4 regions of the Paenibacillus sp. VT-400 genome follow, and region 2 is predicted to be linked to each of the others. Evidence: riboswitches for the same ligand, from Rfam matches in the RefSeq annotation. Region 2 holds a riboswitch; each other region holds the start of a gene.
The links. A riboswitch is a leader RNA that binds a small molecule or an ion and turns the genes downstream of it on or off. The one in region 2 is predicted to bind cyclic di-AMP.
Positions count from the first base shown of each region.

Region 1: it holds a riboswitch for cyclic di-AMP, as region 2 does, so the genes downstream of both, EL84_RS23820 (3D domain-containing protein) here and EL84_RS16600 (C40 family peptidase) in region 2, are expected to answer to the same signal.
Region 3: it holds a riboswitch for cyclic di-AMP, as region 2 does, so the genes downstream of both, EL84_RS30270 (3D domain-containing protein) here and EL84_RS16600 (C40 family peptidase) in region 2, are expected to answer to the same signal.
Region 4: it holds a riboswitch for cyclic di-AMP, as region 2 does, so the genes downstream of both, EL84_RS06505 (C40 family peptidase) here and EL84_RS16600 (C40 family peptidase) in region 2, are expected to answer to the same signal.

Region 1 covers NZ_LELF01000067.1:2,999,950-3,003,619, reverse strand. Annotated here, with positions in the region: gene EL84_RS23830 (ABC transporter substrate-binding protein/permease) at 1-968, shown strand, start outside; gene EL84_RS23825 (amino acid ABC transporter ATP-binding protein) at 955-1,677, shown strand; cyclic di-AMP (ydaO/yuaA leader) riboswitch at 1,902-2,096, shown strand; gene EL84_RS23820 (3D domain-containing protein) at 2,099-2,773, shown strand; gene EL84_RS23815 (polysaccharide deacetylase family protein) at 2,881-3,670, opposite strand, start outside.
Region 2 covers NZ_LELF01000067.1:1,291,606-1,295,275, forward strand. Annotated here, with positions in the region: gene EL84_RS16590 (carboxymuconolactone decarboxylase family protein) at 95-424, shown strand; gene EL84_RS16595 (hypothetical protein) at 494-1,192, opposite strand; gene EL84_RS16600 (C40 family peptidase) at 1,317-1,781, opposite strand; cyclic di-AMP (ydaO/yuaA leader) riboswitch at 1,787-1,918, opposite strand; gene pelA (pectate lyase) at 2,338-3,300, shown strand; tRNA gene EL84_RS16610 (tRNA-Leu) at 3,477-3,560, shown strand.
Region 3 covers NZ_LELF01000069.1:50,981-54,650, forward strand. Annotated here, with positions in the region: gene rnmV (ribonuclease M5) at 1-345, opposite strand, end outside; gene EL84_RS30270 (3D domain-containing protein) at 501-1,685, opposite strand; cyclic di-AMP (ydaO/yuaA leader) riboswitch at 1,959-2,212, opposite strand; gene EL84_RS30275 (TatD family hydrolase) at 2,454-3,224, opposite strand; gene EL84_RS30280 (HD domain-containing protein) at 3,557-3,670, opposite strand, start outside.
Region 4 covers NZ_LELF01000050.1:28,688-32,357, reverse strand. Annotated here, with positions in the region: gene EL84_RS06515 (c-type cytochrome) at 66-422, opposite strand; gene EL84_RS06510 (GNAT family N-acetyltransferase) at 573-1,067, opposite strand; gene EL84_RS06505 (C40 family peptidase) at 1,424-1,894, opposite strand; cyclic di-AMP (ydaO/yuaA leader) riboswitch at 1,898-2,035, opposite strand; gene EL84_RS06500 (hypothetical protein) at 2,281-3,132, opposite strand; gene EL84_RS06495 (M1 family metallopeptidase) at 3,143-3,670, opposite strand, start outside.

The DNA.
Region 1 (3,670 bases), 1.7 Mb from region 2:
TTCCAGGAGCGAAGCTTACTGCGCTGGATAAAATCTCGGATATCGTGCTTCAATTGCAAACAAAACGCATTGACGCGGCAATCGTTGAAGATACCGTTGCTGCAGGTTATCTGGACGATATCATTGGACTTGCTGCTGCTGTTCCGGACGAAGAGCAAGCAGAAGCAGCAATCGGGATTCGTAAAGGGAATACCGAGCTGCTAGCTGCAGTAAATGGAACACTGGAGCGACTGAAAAGCGAAGATAAAATCAATCAGATGGTGACGGACGCCAGCCTTTTGATGGCGGATAAAGCGAATAAATCACAAAATATTTTCCAAGTATTCTGGGAGTACAAAAGTTTCTATGCTACAGGTGTAGGATACACACTTCTGTTGTCTGCACTTGGGGTTATCTTCGGGGTAATTATTGGATTGATCATCTGTTTGTTCCGTTTGCATGACGCTGCAATCTTGCGCTGGATCGGTACTGCTTACGTTGAAGTGATCCGTGGCACACCGATGTTGGTACAATTGATGATTATTTACTATGGTTTTTCCCTGAGCTTTGGCATTAACTTCACTGCACTTCAGGCAGGTATCATCACGCTTTCCATTAATAGTGGTGCGTATCTGGCGGAGATTTTCCGTGCAGGTATCCAAGGTGTGGATCGTGGTCAGTTGGAAGCAGCTCGCTCCCTCGGAATGGGCAGAGGCGCCGCGATGCGTTATATCATATTGCCACAGGCATTCAAAGCTGTATTACCGGCGATCGGTAATGAATTCATAACTATCATCAAAGAATCCTCCATTATCTCCGTTATCGGTATGGTGGACATTATGTATCAGGCAAGTGTGGTCAAAAACATTACGTACCAAGGCTTGAGTCCATTTTTGATTGCAGCAGCCATCTACTTTGTAATGACGTTCATTTTGTCCAAGCTGCTGGGACGACTGGAAAGGAAGTTGAGTGCAAGTGATAGACGTTAGACAATTACACAAATCTTATGGTAATAACGATGTGCTTAAGGGCATTAACGTGACGATTGGCAAAGGTGAGGTTGTTGTAGTCATCGGCCCTTCCGGTTCAGGTAAAAGTACTTTCTTACGTTGTCTGAACCTGTTGGAACAGCCTACCTCGGGTGAGATTGATTTTGAAGGCGTGTCAATCACCGATCCGAAGCACAACATTAATGCAACTCGGGAAAAAATGGGCATGGTGTTCCAGCACTTCAACCTGTTCCCACACAAAACGGTACAGCAAAACATCACGATTGCTCCGATTAAAGTGAAGAAACAATCGACTCAGGAAGCGGAAAAAATTGCTGCTGATTTGCTTAACACCGTGGGCTTGTACGATAAAAAAGATACATTCCCGAATCAGCTGTCTGGTGGACAGAAACAGCGGATCGCCATTGCTAGAGCATTGGCCATGCAGCCGCATGTGATGCTGTTTGACGAGCCTACGTCGGCACTGGACCCTGAGATGGTCGGTGAAGTGCTGGATGTCATGAAACGTCTTGCAGAAGGCGGAATGACGATGGTCATCGTAACACATGAGATGGGTTTTGCACGTGAAGTGGGAGACCGAATCCTGTTCATGGATGGCGGGGTTATTGTGGAAGAGGGAACACCTGATGAGGTTTTTGGAGCTCCAAAAAATTCACGTACACGTGATTTTCTTGCCAAAGTACTCTAAATGTTAAATGGTTGATCAAATAGCGTTACTGACTTCGAGTCGGTAATGCTATTTTTTTATGGATAATAATCACGTGTGGATTCGGAAAAGTAACTTTTCTGTTACCAAATATAAAGAAGTCGGTTCGCCAACTTTTCTGAATTATCCAGTATTCTTACAGTTGATGACATGCTAAAAACCATTTGGTAAGAATTACTACAAGTTCAGGTTACAAAATTGTGATATATTGATCTCTGCCGAAACTTCCGGACAGGGAGTGCGGGGGATGTAACGATGCAGATTGTGCAGGGGGAAGATCTACAGCACACTGCTTGGGGTGAATTGGGTACATAACGTTTCAAATGTAACGAATAACCTATAGGGTGGGCTCCTCATCCGAATCCGACAACTAACTTCGCAGGCACAATGAGGGAGGAAGACCATGATTAACAAGAAACGTATAGCCAAAACAGCAATAGCATTAATGACAACAGCAATGCTCATTCAAGCCGTTCCGGCTCACGCCGATTCAGTTCATGTGGCCAAAGAAGGGGATACCTTCTACACCTTATCAAAACAATATGGAGTAGCACTCAACACGTTGGTTAAAGCAAACAACGACATTTCGGCTTACAACATTTATGGTGGTTTGAAAATTACGATTCCCGGTAAGGCAAACAATGTAGCAGCCGCTGCGGCAACGGAGAGCAAGACCCAAGCGAAGACTGTTACTACAGCGAGCTTGGACGTTAACGCAGATAACAAAGTGGTTCAAGCCTGGGGTAAGACATTCGATTACAGCAAAGCCGTTAACGTGAAAGCAACGGCATACTCTGCAGATCCGTCTGAAAATGGAGGATGGGGTGCAGTCGATTATTTCGGAAATGACCTTGAACTGGGCACGATTGCAGTTGATCCAAGTGTAATTCCACTTGGAACTAAAGTACTGGTAACTGGTCACAGCCATCCAGGATTGCCAAAACAAGCTTTTGTAGCCACAGCACGTGATGTGGGCGGTGCAATCAAGGGTCACCGGATTGATATCTTTATCCCGGGTAGCAAACAGTCTGTAAGCTCATTTGGTTTTCAGGATATCGAGCTGTACATTCTGAAGTAGAGAGAAAATAACATTTAAAATGAATTCAAACAGGGTGTCTGCCAGTCGCTAATTCGCGATTGAACAGCACCCTTTTAATATTCTCATTATTTGTTATCACGGTCGTCCTAATCTTTGGCCTTTGGCAATCCCAACATTTCGTCCAAGGTGACCAGTTCATATCCCCGATTACGTAGTTCCTCAACAATTTCAGGCAAAGCCTCAATCGTGCCGTTCAGGTTTGACCCTACACCGCCTCCAGCATGTTGCAGAACGATGGAGCCAGGTTTCACGGCAGACAGGATGTTATCTTTCACCTGTTCCTTTGAAAGGCCTTTCCAGTCCAGGGAGTCTACGTTCCAGTTCACAATGCTATAGTGTTGTTTGGCAGCCCATCTCAGCTGTTCTTCATTAATGTCTCCATAAGGCGGCCGAATCATCTTGGGCGTATATCCTGCCAAACGTCGAATAATATCCCCGGTATGTAAAATTTGTTTGCGAAAGGCATTCATCGACAGCTTACTGAATTCAGGATGATTGTAGCTGTGATTACCAACCATATGCCCTTCCTTAACGATGCGTTTCACCAGATCCGGATGTTTCTCAGCACGACTACCCACGATAAAGAATGTAGCTCTGACATTGTATTTCTTCAATACATCCAGCACTTGTGGAGTAAATCGTGGATCAGGTACATCATCAAAAGTCAGTGCAACCTTCTTGGTTGAAGGACCATTGGTTTTGAACGTATCGGCATATTTTTGACGTAATTGTCCCAATGTCAGTTGTTCTTCTTCCGCAGAATCCGAACCTGATACTGATTCACTTGGCGGGCTTGAAACATCCCGCGATGAAACTGGAGCATGATATCCTCCGAGAAAAATAACGATAACCATCAGCATAATGAGGCGTACGCGC
Region 2 (3,670 bases):
CCATGATTTCTTGGCATAATTGGCTCACTCGGGAGAGAAGATAGGTACAGTGAGGAAGATCTGTAACTATAGCCGAGAGGGTGTGCTACAAGCCATGACATTGATGAATGATAAAGTTCATGCCTACAAGGATCAGATTGGAGCATTAAGCGATGTGCTGCCAGGTGTGGTGAAGTCGTATCATGAGTTTACCGGAGAATGCTTCCAACCTGGCGTGATTGATGCCAAGACAAAACAGCTCATTGCGCTCGGCATTGGATTGTTTGCCAACAATGAGGTATGTACCTTCTATCATGTAGAAGAAGCACGTGCCAAGGGCGCTACAGATCAGGAGATCATGGAGACCGTAGCCGTGGCCGGAGCTGTAGGAGGCGGACATGCCCTGTCTCAGGGTGCGATGCGAGTGCAGAAGGCGTTGCATTAAACTTAAGAAAATTTGCAAAAATAAAACATGGTCATACCCTGTTAGCACAGGAGTATGACCATGTTTTATTTAAAGTTCATCTTTACTTGTTTTACTGTTAAGTGTTTTATTGTATTTGTCCACGTCCGCAAATTTTTCCATTACGGAATAGCGTGCCTTATAATTTATTACTGATGATTTAGTCCGATATTCAATGGTGGATCGGTCACTGGTCCACTTATAAATAAAAGCGTTATTATAGCTTTCGAGCTCTGGTTTACCATATTTGTTCGTAAGCTCTTCCAAAATTTCATCAGATTCCGGATTAGTTAAAGTACGAAAATCGTAACTTGCTTCAATCAGTAAGTAATCATCCAAAGGATATTCATATGCTTGCTTCATCATGTCCTCTAATTGCTCATCCAATGTCTTTCGTATCTCATCTTTTCTTGCGTCTGTCGTATTTTCGTTATCAAGTTCCTCACGCAATTTGTTGTTATCTTCTATTTTTTCTGATATTCCTTCATTATCCAATAAATTAGTAAAGGAGTATTCTGCGTCTGCAGTCTTACCCAGAACCACCACATCGGAATAATTAATACTTTTTTCATGATCATTATGTACTTTTTCTTCATAGTTTGTGTTTCCGTTTTTTTCTTCAGATGAAATGACCTTGTTTATTTTACTCCCCCAAGATACTTCTCTGAAATCTTTAACTGTTTCACTACTGCAACCTAAACTACCTATTACTAAAATAACAAAACTTAAAACAAACATTAACTTTTTCAATTGTTCTCCTCATCTCCTTTTATTTCCTAAAACATTTTACATTGTTTAAGAAAGCAGTTGAAGACAAAAAATGGTTAAACAAAAAAGGCATCCGGTTAATAACCGATGCCTTTTTGTATGTGAATTACATTTTACCTAACATTTTATCGTACATAAACTGTCCAGTTACCCGACGTGCTGTTACGTAGCGGTCATTGAAGTATGGATTCGATAACTTCGTGATGCTTACACCTTTACTGCTGGAGGCATGAGCGAATTGTCCGCCGCCGATATATACACCTGTATGTGAAATGCCTTTGCCTGTTGTATTAAAGAACACCAGATCACCTGTCCGAACATTGCTCTTGGATACGGGAGTACCTGCTTTGGCTTGCTGCTGCGAAGTACGTGGTAATTCAATGCTGTATTTGTTGAAAAGATATCTCATAAAACCAGAACAGTCGAAGCCGGCTACAGTTGTGCCACCCCATTTGTAAGGAATACCTGTCATGTTGTTCACTACGGAGTTGATACTGCTTGCCTCTGTGCTTGTTGCCCCGGATGTAAATAATACAGCTGCTCCAAAAATGGAGATAATCAGTTTTTTCAAAATCAATGTTCTCCCTTCGATGCCTACGGAGTTAGCTAAGGGTTCGGTAGAAGGTTCCCTATATTTCCTATGTATAAGAATAATTCACCCAAATTGGTTCCCCCGTTTTCAAACATGAAACTCGGCAATGAATAATTAAGTTTTTGTAACTATTTGAAACTATATTGCATAAATGCGTAATTGTCAAACCCATTTAAACCCTTTCTTAATACCTCAATGTTAGCGGAATTAAGGTTTTTATATGAAAAAAGGGATCGAGTTTGGGTATCATTCATGACAAAAACGTCATTATTGATTCGTGTAAGACGAATTTGGATAAATAGATAGGTTTGTCATGAGTTAAAAGAACTATTCCGTTATGTAGAATTAGAGAGATTATATTCATTAAGTTGCATATATTGACAAAAATCGATTTTTTGCATATTATCTGATTATCCAATCCACATATTGGATTAAAATTGATTTTATTATGCGATAAATACAAATAAAGGAGGTTTAGAGACGCGTATCATAGGTAAAGTAGAAGTGGAAGATTTATAAAAACGAACATAGGAGAGTGTTACATTTGAAAGCGAAGAAAATAATTACTTTTGTCCTGGCATGTACGATGGTGTTCTCAGCAGTTGGAATGGCAGTTCTCCCTGTAGGGACGGTATCTGCTGCAGATGCGTCGGGTACTACAGCGAGTATTTCTGATATTTTGAAGAACCAGCTGCCGGATGGAGGTTGGAGAAAAGATTATAAACAGACAAGTGGAGAGTGGGCAAAGTCCACGATAGACAACAAGGCTACATACTCAGAAATTAGAAGATTGGCGAAGGAATTTAAAAAGACGAATGATCCGCGTTACTCCACAGCTGCAATCAAAGGAATTAACTTTTTGATCAACATGCAGTATTCAAACGGCGGGTGGCCACAAGTTTACCAAAGCTCCGGATACCACAAGCACATCACTTACAATGATGATGCCATGATTAATGTAATGATCATGCTGGATGAAGTAGCGGCACGCAAAGGTGATTTCTCATTTATCGACAGTACACTTGCTAACCGCAGTAAAAATTCAGTTGCCAAAGGTGTGGAGGCGATTCTGAATACACAGGTCGTTTCAGGTGGTAAGCTGACAGCATGGGGACAACAACATGATTCCAGCTCTCTTAAACCAGCGAGCGCAAGAATCTACGAAGTGCCATCGCTGACAGCTGGAGAGAGTGTAACGATTGTTAAATTTCTGAAAACCAGACCTGCTAACGCTAAAATTACCGCATCCATTAAAGGAGCGGAGGCTTGGTTTAACAAAGTGAAAATTACGGGTTACAAGTATGAAAGAGCTAATGGAGATAGTAAAATTATCGCTGATTCCAAAGCTGCACCAATTTGGGCACGCTTCTATGAGATCGGAACGGATAAACCAATCTTTATTGGTCGTGACGGGGTAGTTAAATACAAATTAAGTGATATTGATAAAGAAAGAAGAGGCGGTTATGCATGGTATGGCAACTGGCCTTCCAAGCTGTAATTTGTAGTATGCTTCCGTATTAATGAACCAAACTATTAGCAACAGTTAAAGGTAAGGCCCGAATCGACATGGACGTCTGATTCGGGCTTTATTGTTATTATTTTCAGTGTTGACATGATAGATTACGCATGATATATTATTTCTTGTCGCCGATATGGATGACGAAGATACAATATGCGGTCGTGGCGGAATTGGCAGACGCGCACGGTTCAGGTCCGTGTGGGCTAACCCCCGTGGAGGTTCGAGTCCTCTCGACCGCATCTAATAAAAAGACTCCTTAAGCTAACGCTTAAGGAGTCTTTTTTTGCATTTTTTGATATAACACTAACTTTAGTGATGAGTATTCAAGAGGTTAGTGCTTAGCTGCACG
Region 3 (3,670 bases), on a different contig from region 2:
CGGAGCACCTTCGTATGAAGTATGTACGCGCGCCAACGCATGACGGATCGCCTCGGGTGAGGCATTCTCCACCCCAATGTCCCCTTTGCGCGTTGCATCGGCTTCCGGAATGAAGGCATGTTTGCAGCCAGGGACCTTGTTCGCAATAATTTTACGAATGCGTTCGCCAGCATGATCCGGATCTGTCAGTACAATGACTCCCCGTCTCTCCTGAGCAAGCGCAATCCGCTTCAGAATGCGTTGGTTGATGGCTGATCCACCTGTTTCTATGGTATCGGCTTCCACGGCCCGACGGATAGCTACCGTATCGTCACGGCCTTCCACCACAATGACTTCTTTTATCATGTTCCATTTCTTCCTTTCTAACGCAAAAAGAAGAGGAATATCCTCTTCTCTGCCAAACGGCGGGGGAGACTGAATTCAGACTCCTCCGCCGCATATTCCGCATGAATCATTCATGCAACTATTTTATAGCATTCCCATTTCAAAGTAAAACGATTTTAGTTCGCTTCCGGCTTCACCGGACCGATCACGTAGACCGTCTTGCCTTTCTTACGTCCAAAATTCAGGGCATGCTTCACACTGTCATAATACACATCAATTTTGTTGCCTTTAATGGCACCGCCTGTATCTTCCGCACGACGGAATCCCAGACCTTCGATATATACCCACCAGCCAATTGGAATGACTTTGGGATCAACCGCAATGGTGCGCCCTTCCGTTACACGAGTACCGGAAGCTGTTTTAGTTCCAATGCCAGGCTCTTCGGAAGAGTAGGCAGTCATGGATACATTTTTAAGTACTTTGGAGTATTTAAAAGAAGTCCCGGATACGGTAATCACTTTGCTGCCCGAGGCAGATGTTTTCTTCGAGTTCGTTGTTGTAGCCTTTTTGGTTGTTGACGTTTGAGCCGATACGGTCTGAATCTCAGGTTCTTTCACGACCGGTTTTGCTTTGGTGCCGACAGCGATCACTTTATCTACACGATTATTCGCGACAGATTTGCCGACCATTTTTTTGGAGACCAATTCTCCATCCTGAAATACCTTTTCGATATGCTGCACAATTGTGCCTTCTTTGCCGTTCACAACGACACGGTTATCCCCTTTGTACAAGCTAGGGTCAGCCGTTTTAATGACTTTGTAAGCGATCGGTTGCTCTACGTCCACTGTACGCTTTGTTACGCGCACTACACGGATCTTCATCTCCGGTTTGATCGCAGTTCCAAGCGCCGGATACACTTTATCATTACTTTCAACTTGAATACCTGATTTTTGAATTGCATCTTCTACCGATGAATCGGTTGTATACAGAGTCTTGGTGTCTCCGTCTGCCGTAATGTTAACTGGAACGGCCCGCTCAATAACGATTCGGTCTCCATCTGTTAACGCCCCATTCATGGACATGGATACCTTATCGTGAGGGCTGACTGTGATCGACTGCTCCTCCAGCATTTCCTGAAGCATTCCTGTACGAGTCTCTACCACCTGAGCTTTGCCATCAATAACCAGTGAAATTTGTTTCCCGGCCTGACCGTAAACGACTAACAAGATCATGATTGTAAGCGCAATTGAGAAAATCGCGATCAATGCCATTTGACGCATGTTCTCATGCTTCCACCGCAACGCGAAAGACTTACTGGATGATCGTGACTCATGGGTCTCTTCTGGTTGGAATGTGCCCACTTCTCCGTCCTCCTTCATAGCCTCGCCGTCTAAAGTAATGCATGATGTCTTTGACGTGACTATACCAAATTTTCTACAGAACACAGATTGGACCAACATAATCCGGTTCTGCACCATGAATCAATCTTCGCAACATGATGTCATCCTCCTGAATACCTACCGTATGATGACAATATTTCTTTTATTCAAAAACAAAAAAGCCAAAGAAAGAGTGTAAGAGGAACTCTTTCGTGGCTTCCGAATGATTTTGAATATCGGAAATTCATGCACGAGGTTGCCTCTCTTTTTCCGCTTGCGAGGTTAGCTGTCGGGTTCGGGCGAAAGAGAGCCGCCCTATCTTGGGTCACCCGCTCATGGCGGACGCCCTTGAATTCACCCCGAGACCCAAAGAAGAAATCAAATACGGCTTCGCAGTTCCCTTCGCTGCTTTTGGGTCAGCGAACGTTGCGCATCGGCCAAATACACCGATGTTTAAGCCCTATTGGTTCCCCCGCTCTCCGATAACGGAGACTCAGCGAGACTGATTCATGAAAGTAATGTTGTTTCATCGGAAAGTGTCCCTTTGTTCATCCCCCGAACATCTGTCCAATTTTCCGCACAACAATTCACTGAAAAGATGATATCCTGTTTTGATGCATGTTGTAAAGCGTTGATCAAGTACGTTTTTCTGAATATTTGGTTAAAATATTGTAATATTCTTGATTTATTTGGATCAAAGGGCAAATTACCTCCGCTTACCTGCCTTTTTCACCTCATTTGCTCGTTTTTTTAACGAATCCCAAATCGTTCCATGGCATTTTTGGTTGTTATTGCAGCAATTTCCTCCACCGAAATGCCTTTAATTTCCGCAGCTGCCTCTGCAACCAGACGTACATGCGCTGTCTCATTTCGCTTCCCACGATAAGGGTGCGGTGTCAAATATGGAGCATCTGTTTCAATGAAAAACCGGTCCATAGGAACCTTCTCCAGCACCTCTTTGGGTTGCTTTGCATTTTTGAATGTGATCGGTCCTCCGAAGGAGAGATGGAAGCCCATATCGAGGCAACTTTTTGCTGTTTCCCAGCTGCCCGAGAACGAGTGCATCACACCACCAACTTCGCCCGCCTTCTCTTCACGCAAAATTCTTATGATATCCTCATGTGCATCCCGATTATGGATGACAATTGGCATGTTCACTTCACGCGCCAAAGCAATTTGTTGTCGTAATACGCGATGCTGTATTTCTTTTGGTGAAGTATCCCAGTGATAATCCAATCCAATCTCACCGATCGCAACCACTTTTTCATGCTTGCATAAAGATGCAATCCACTCCAAATCGCCCTCCTGCATTGTGATCGCATCTACGGGATGCCACCCTACAGCTGCATATATAAAGTCATATGTTTCGGCGAGTTTCATTGTGGTTGGAATCGTCTCCCGGTTAAAGCCAATGTTGATCATGCGACCAACTCCTGCATCCACAGCACGCTGAATCATGTCCTCGCGGTCCTCGTCGAATTGTGGTGCATCCAGATGTGTATGTGTGTCGAACAGCATCATGTCTGTATCTCCCTTCATGTCGAAATAACGACTATCTTCTTTTTCAAAATCCAATTTGTAAAATTCAATAATTCAATGACTCATACATAAAACATTTTGGGTATCTGTGTATTACATCATTACGTTTGTTTCTTCACAACTACAATATATAGAAGATATACGGATATTCTGATCTATATATTGTTGATTTTGCTCATTCTGCCTACTTGCATTTACAAAATTATGTCGATCTACATATACTCCCCATTAAAGCAGATTACTGTATCATGAAAAATAGCTCTTTTAGAAAGTGTTTTGATATCGAAATTCTTCATCGGATTATACCCACATGATTACAAGAAATAGGGGCGTATATGTGACGGTAATTCGTGAATAATCGCATCCACCTTGTTTTGAGGGTAATACAAATGATGTTTCCCTCGGTGAAGCCCACTGATGGAACGGAC
Region 4 (3,670 bases), on a different contig from region 2:
TAACAAATAGGCGCTTATTCTCCCAAAAGGGGATTAAGCGCCTATTTGTTATGCGTATGCAGAGATTATTTCTTCTCTGACAGCCACATGGCGATATTTGCAATCTCTTCGTCCTGCAGTTTGCCCTTGAAGGAAGGCATGCCACCTTTACCTTTGACAATCGTAGAATAGATCTTCTCCAGATCATCCTGGCTGCCGATGTTGGCCAGAGCAGGTCCTACGCCACCTTGAAGCTGATCCCCGTGACAGGAGATACAATTGGCTTTGACCAGTGCTTCAGCTTGTCCGGCATCCAATGTTACTTCCGGCATGGTTGGCTTGGCTTCTTCAGCCACTTCTTCTTTCCCTGGAAGCGTAAACATTAAAACAATAGCTAAAGCGCATGCTGCAAAAAATACTCCGCTCATGATCCATTTGTGCATCCCTTATGTCCCCTCCAGAATGAAAGATCATCTAACCTGAAACTATCCATATCATTATAACGGAACCTGTACTGACATCATAGCATTTTGTGGGAATTTTTTGAACTAATCACATAACAAGGGGCAAATTTGGTTGTTTTGCAATGGATTCTAACCGCGAGGCCCTTCATAAACCATACAGTGAAAGGGCTTCAAGCCGCTTGGGGTCTGTCGTTCGTATGTATCCTGGGTGACAAATCCACTCTTTAGATAAACTTGAATGGCACGAGCATTCCAAGTGAGTACTTCCAGATCAATCTCATTCGTGGGATTTCGGCGAATAGCTTCCTGTACAATGGCAGTGACAAAAGCTGTCCCTTGACCCTGACCACACAGCTCTGGATGCATGCCAAGGCCAATCCGGGTTACCCCTTGAAGTGGGAAGTATTGAGCAAACCCACATATACGATCGTTCTGATCCAGGACGATCGCATATTGCTCCTGCCGCAGCTGTGCATCTCCGAATTCCACTTCCAGAGCCTTCATCTGCTCCCAGGGGAGCCAGCTGTAGATATTGTAAGGCGGATCATACTGCCAGCTGCAGATAAGCTCCGCATGTTCTTCTCGCATGGGTACAACGTGAAACGTCACAGGGGTTTCCTTCATACACCTGCATGCTCCTTTCCTTGAAACAGAACTCTTTGTCCACTCTACAAAAGTGATGTTCATTTAGCAAGTCTTCCTTCCCAAGAAAAAAAAATGAAACAAAAGTTCCGGTAATTTCGTTTATATTATAACGGGATGGGTAAAAACATCATAAGGGCACGGACGAACGAACGCAAAATGAACCTGTTGATGTCGCAGGATATAACCCGAGTATAACTTGCAACATGAATAAGGATTGAAGCACAAAAAAACCGCCGGATACATTCCTGCGGAGAATGTACCGGGCGGTTCTGTTATGCTTCTTGCTTCGTTCCAGTATGTTTAATGGTTACAGCATCATGTTGCTCAGCTTGTCCCTAGTCAAGGGCCAGTGATTCATATGCGTCCGTGCTCATAATCCGTTTTGCGCCAACATAACGATTGGCCCAATAGTTTTCACTCAATGCACTGATCGTAACGCCTTTGGAAGAAGAGGAGTGTGCGAACTTTCCATCCCCTACAAAGATTCCTACATGGGATACGCCTTTACCTGTTGTATTAAAGAACACCAGATCGCCAGCTCTCATCTCCATGCGGGATACGGAATCGCCCATGTCGAATTGGGAACTGGATTGGCGTGCCAAATCAATACCCAACTTGTCGAATACATACCGTGTAAATCCGGAGCAGTCAAAGCCGTTAAGCGTTGTTCCCCCACTTTTGTATGTAGTTCCCATTGCTGAATCAATTACTGTGTCCATCTTTGAATCTGCGAATGCGCTACCTGCACCAAGCGATAAAGCGAATGTGATGCTAAGTACAGCTGCGGTTAATTTCTTCTTGAACAAGAGATATTCCCCTTCCAATGCCTGCGAGGTTAGCTTAAGGATTCGGTTGAAGGTCCCCTATGATCCCTCTGTAGCAAGATCAATTCACCCATAACTGGTTCCCCCGCTTCCCAGGTGCCAGGAATTTGGCTATGCTAGTTATGCACCTGCGAAATCAAGAAATGACGATTTAATTTTAAGTAGTTACAAATATGAATGTAAAGATTACAAAGTTGTTACTAAAAACTCACTGCGATTATTGTAACAGAGGAGTACGGCTTTGGCAACGTTTAGCAACAAATTTAGCAAAAAAAACCTCGACCTTTGACGGGGAAAGGTTGAGGTTTGCCTATTTATAAGTACATATTAGGCCATGAGTTTAACATGTGATGGTAACAATTTTTAAACTATCTGCTCTCACCTTTGGATATTTTGGACTGCCATAATCGGAAATGGCTGCATATTTTCCACAGACTCAATAGACATCTGGCAAGTGGATACGTCTGTTGTAGTATAAGTCCGGTCAGTCCCGTTAATAACCATGAGGCTGTAGTGAATGCCCCAAAGACGAGCAGGTGTACTCCACCCAGTAGAAGTGCAATGCCGATTACAGCGATGAGATGACGCAGTGCAATCCAGAGTGCTTTGAGGGTACCGTGAGCCCCGCCTTCTCCTTCTGGTGCCGAAACACCGAACTGCATATAGAGTATGACATGGTGGATGATCCAACCATATACAATCCAGGCAGCAACATAAGGTATACCAGGCAAAAGTAATTGAAGGGAATGAAATCCGTCCATGAGAATCGAGTAGAGCTTCGGTATGAGCCAGTAGGCGGGCAGAAGCATCAATAATGTACGTATGGTGTGGAGCAGCAGCATCGGTTTCCACAGATTTTTGATTCCGCGGACAAAGGGGATGCGCTCTTCTGTAGAATTAAAGTGCTGAAGTGAGTAGAGCAGTCCTGCCTGAATGAGGGGGCTGATCAACATGCGAACCAGCAGCATGCCCCCGAGAATCCATAGATAACGAAGAACCTCCGGATGGGTAGACAGGTTAAGTTGACTTTCCATTTTGAACAAAAGTGTACTCAGCTCACCGGCATCAGCATCTGGATAGCGAAGGAGTAGTGGGATGACCGCCGATTGTACCATTCGATAGAAGAAATATCCCCAAATGAGTTGATAAAGAAATAAGAGTGCGGCAATGAACATATGCTGACGGACGAGAAACCAGCCTTCACGTATTTTCGCTTTCACCGTTTCCACCTCACCATGACAGACCTCCGAATATGGCTTCTAATAGTTTGGTTACACTCATGCTCCAGCGGGACTTCGTCTGCTCATCCAGTCCGGATTTCAGGAAATTGTTCATATGGCGGTTCTCCAGCACGATCGAGTACAGGGGATCGGTCATGGCCCAGGATACGGGGGATGTGTGAGTTAATTTATACGTGATGCGATCTTCTTTGCCATTCCATTGCTTGGTGAGGATATGCCCGTCTTCAAAGGCAATGCGAACAGGAACGGCGTTGTAATCACTCCCTTTTTTTGCGATCGTCACGGATGACTCGTACAATGTTTGACCGTCTTTCTGTACGGGCGTAACACGAATCTTCTCTACAGCAAAGTCAGCCATCCCGTTACTATAGACGTATTGATCAAAATAATCAGACCAGGAAGTGCGGGTCACTTGTTCCACAACGTTTTGAAAATCAGCCGAAGTGGGATGTTTGAAGCGGTATTTCTTCACATAGGTAGAGAGAATGCGTTCCATCTTTTTGGCACCGACTTGATG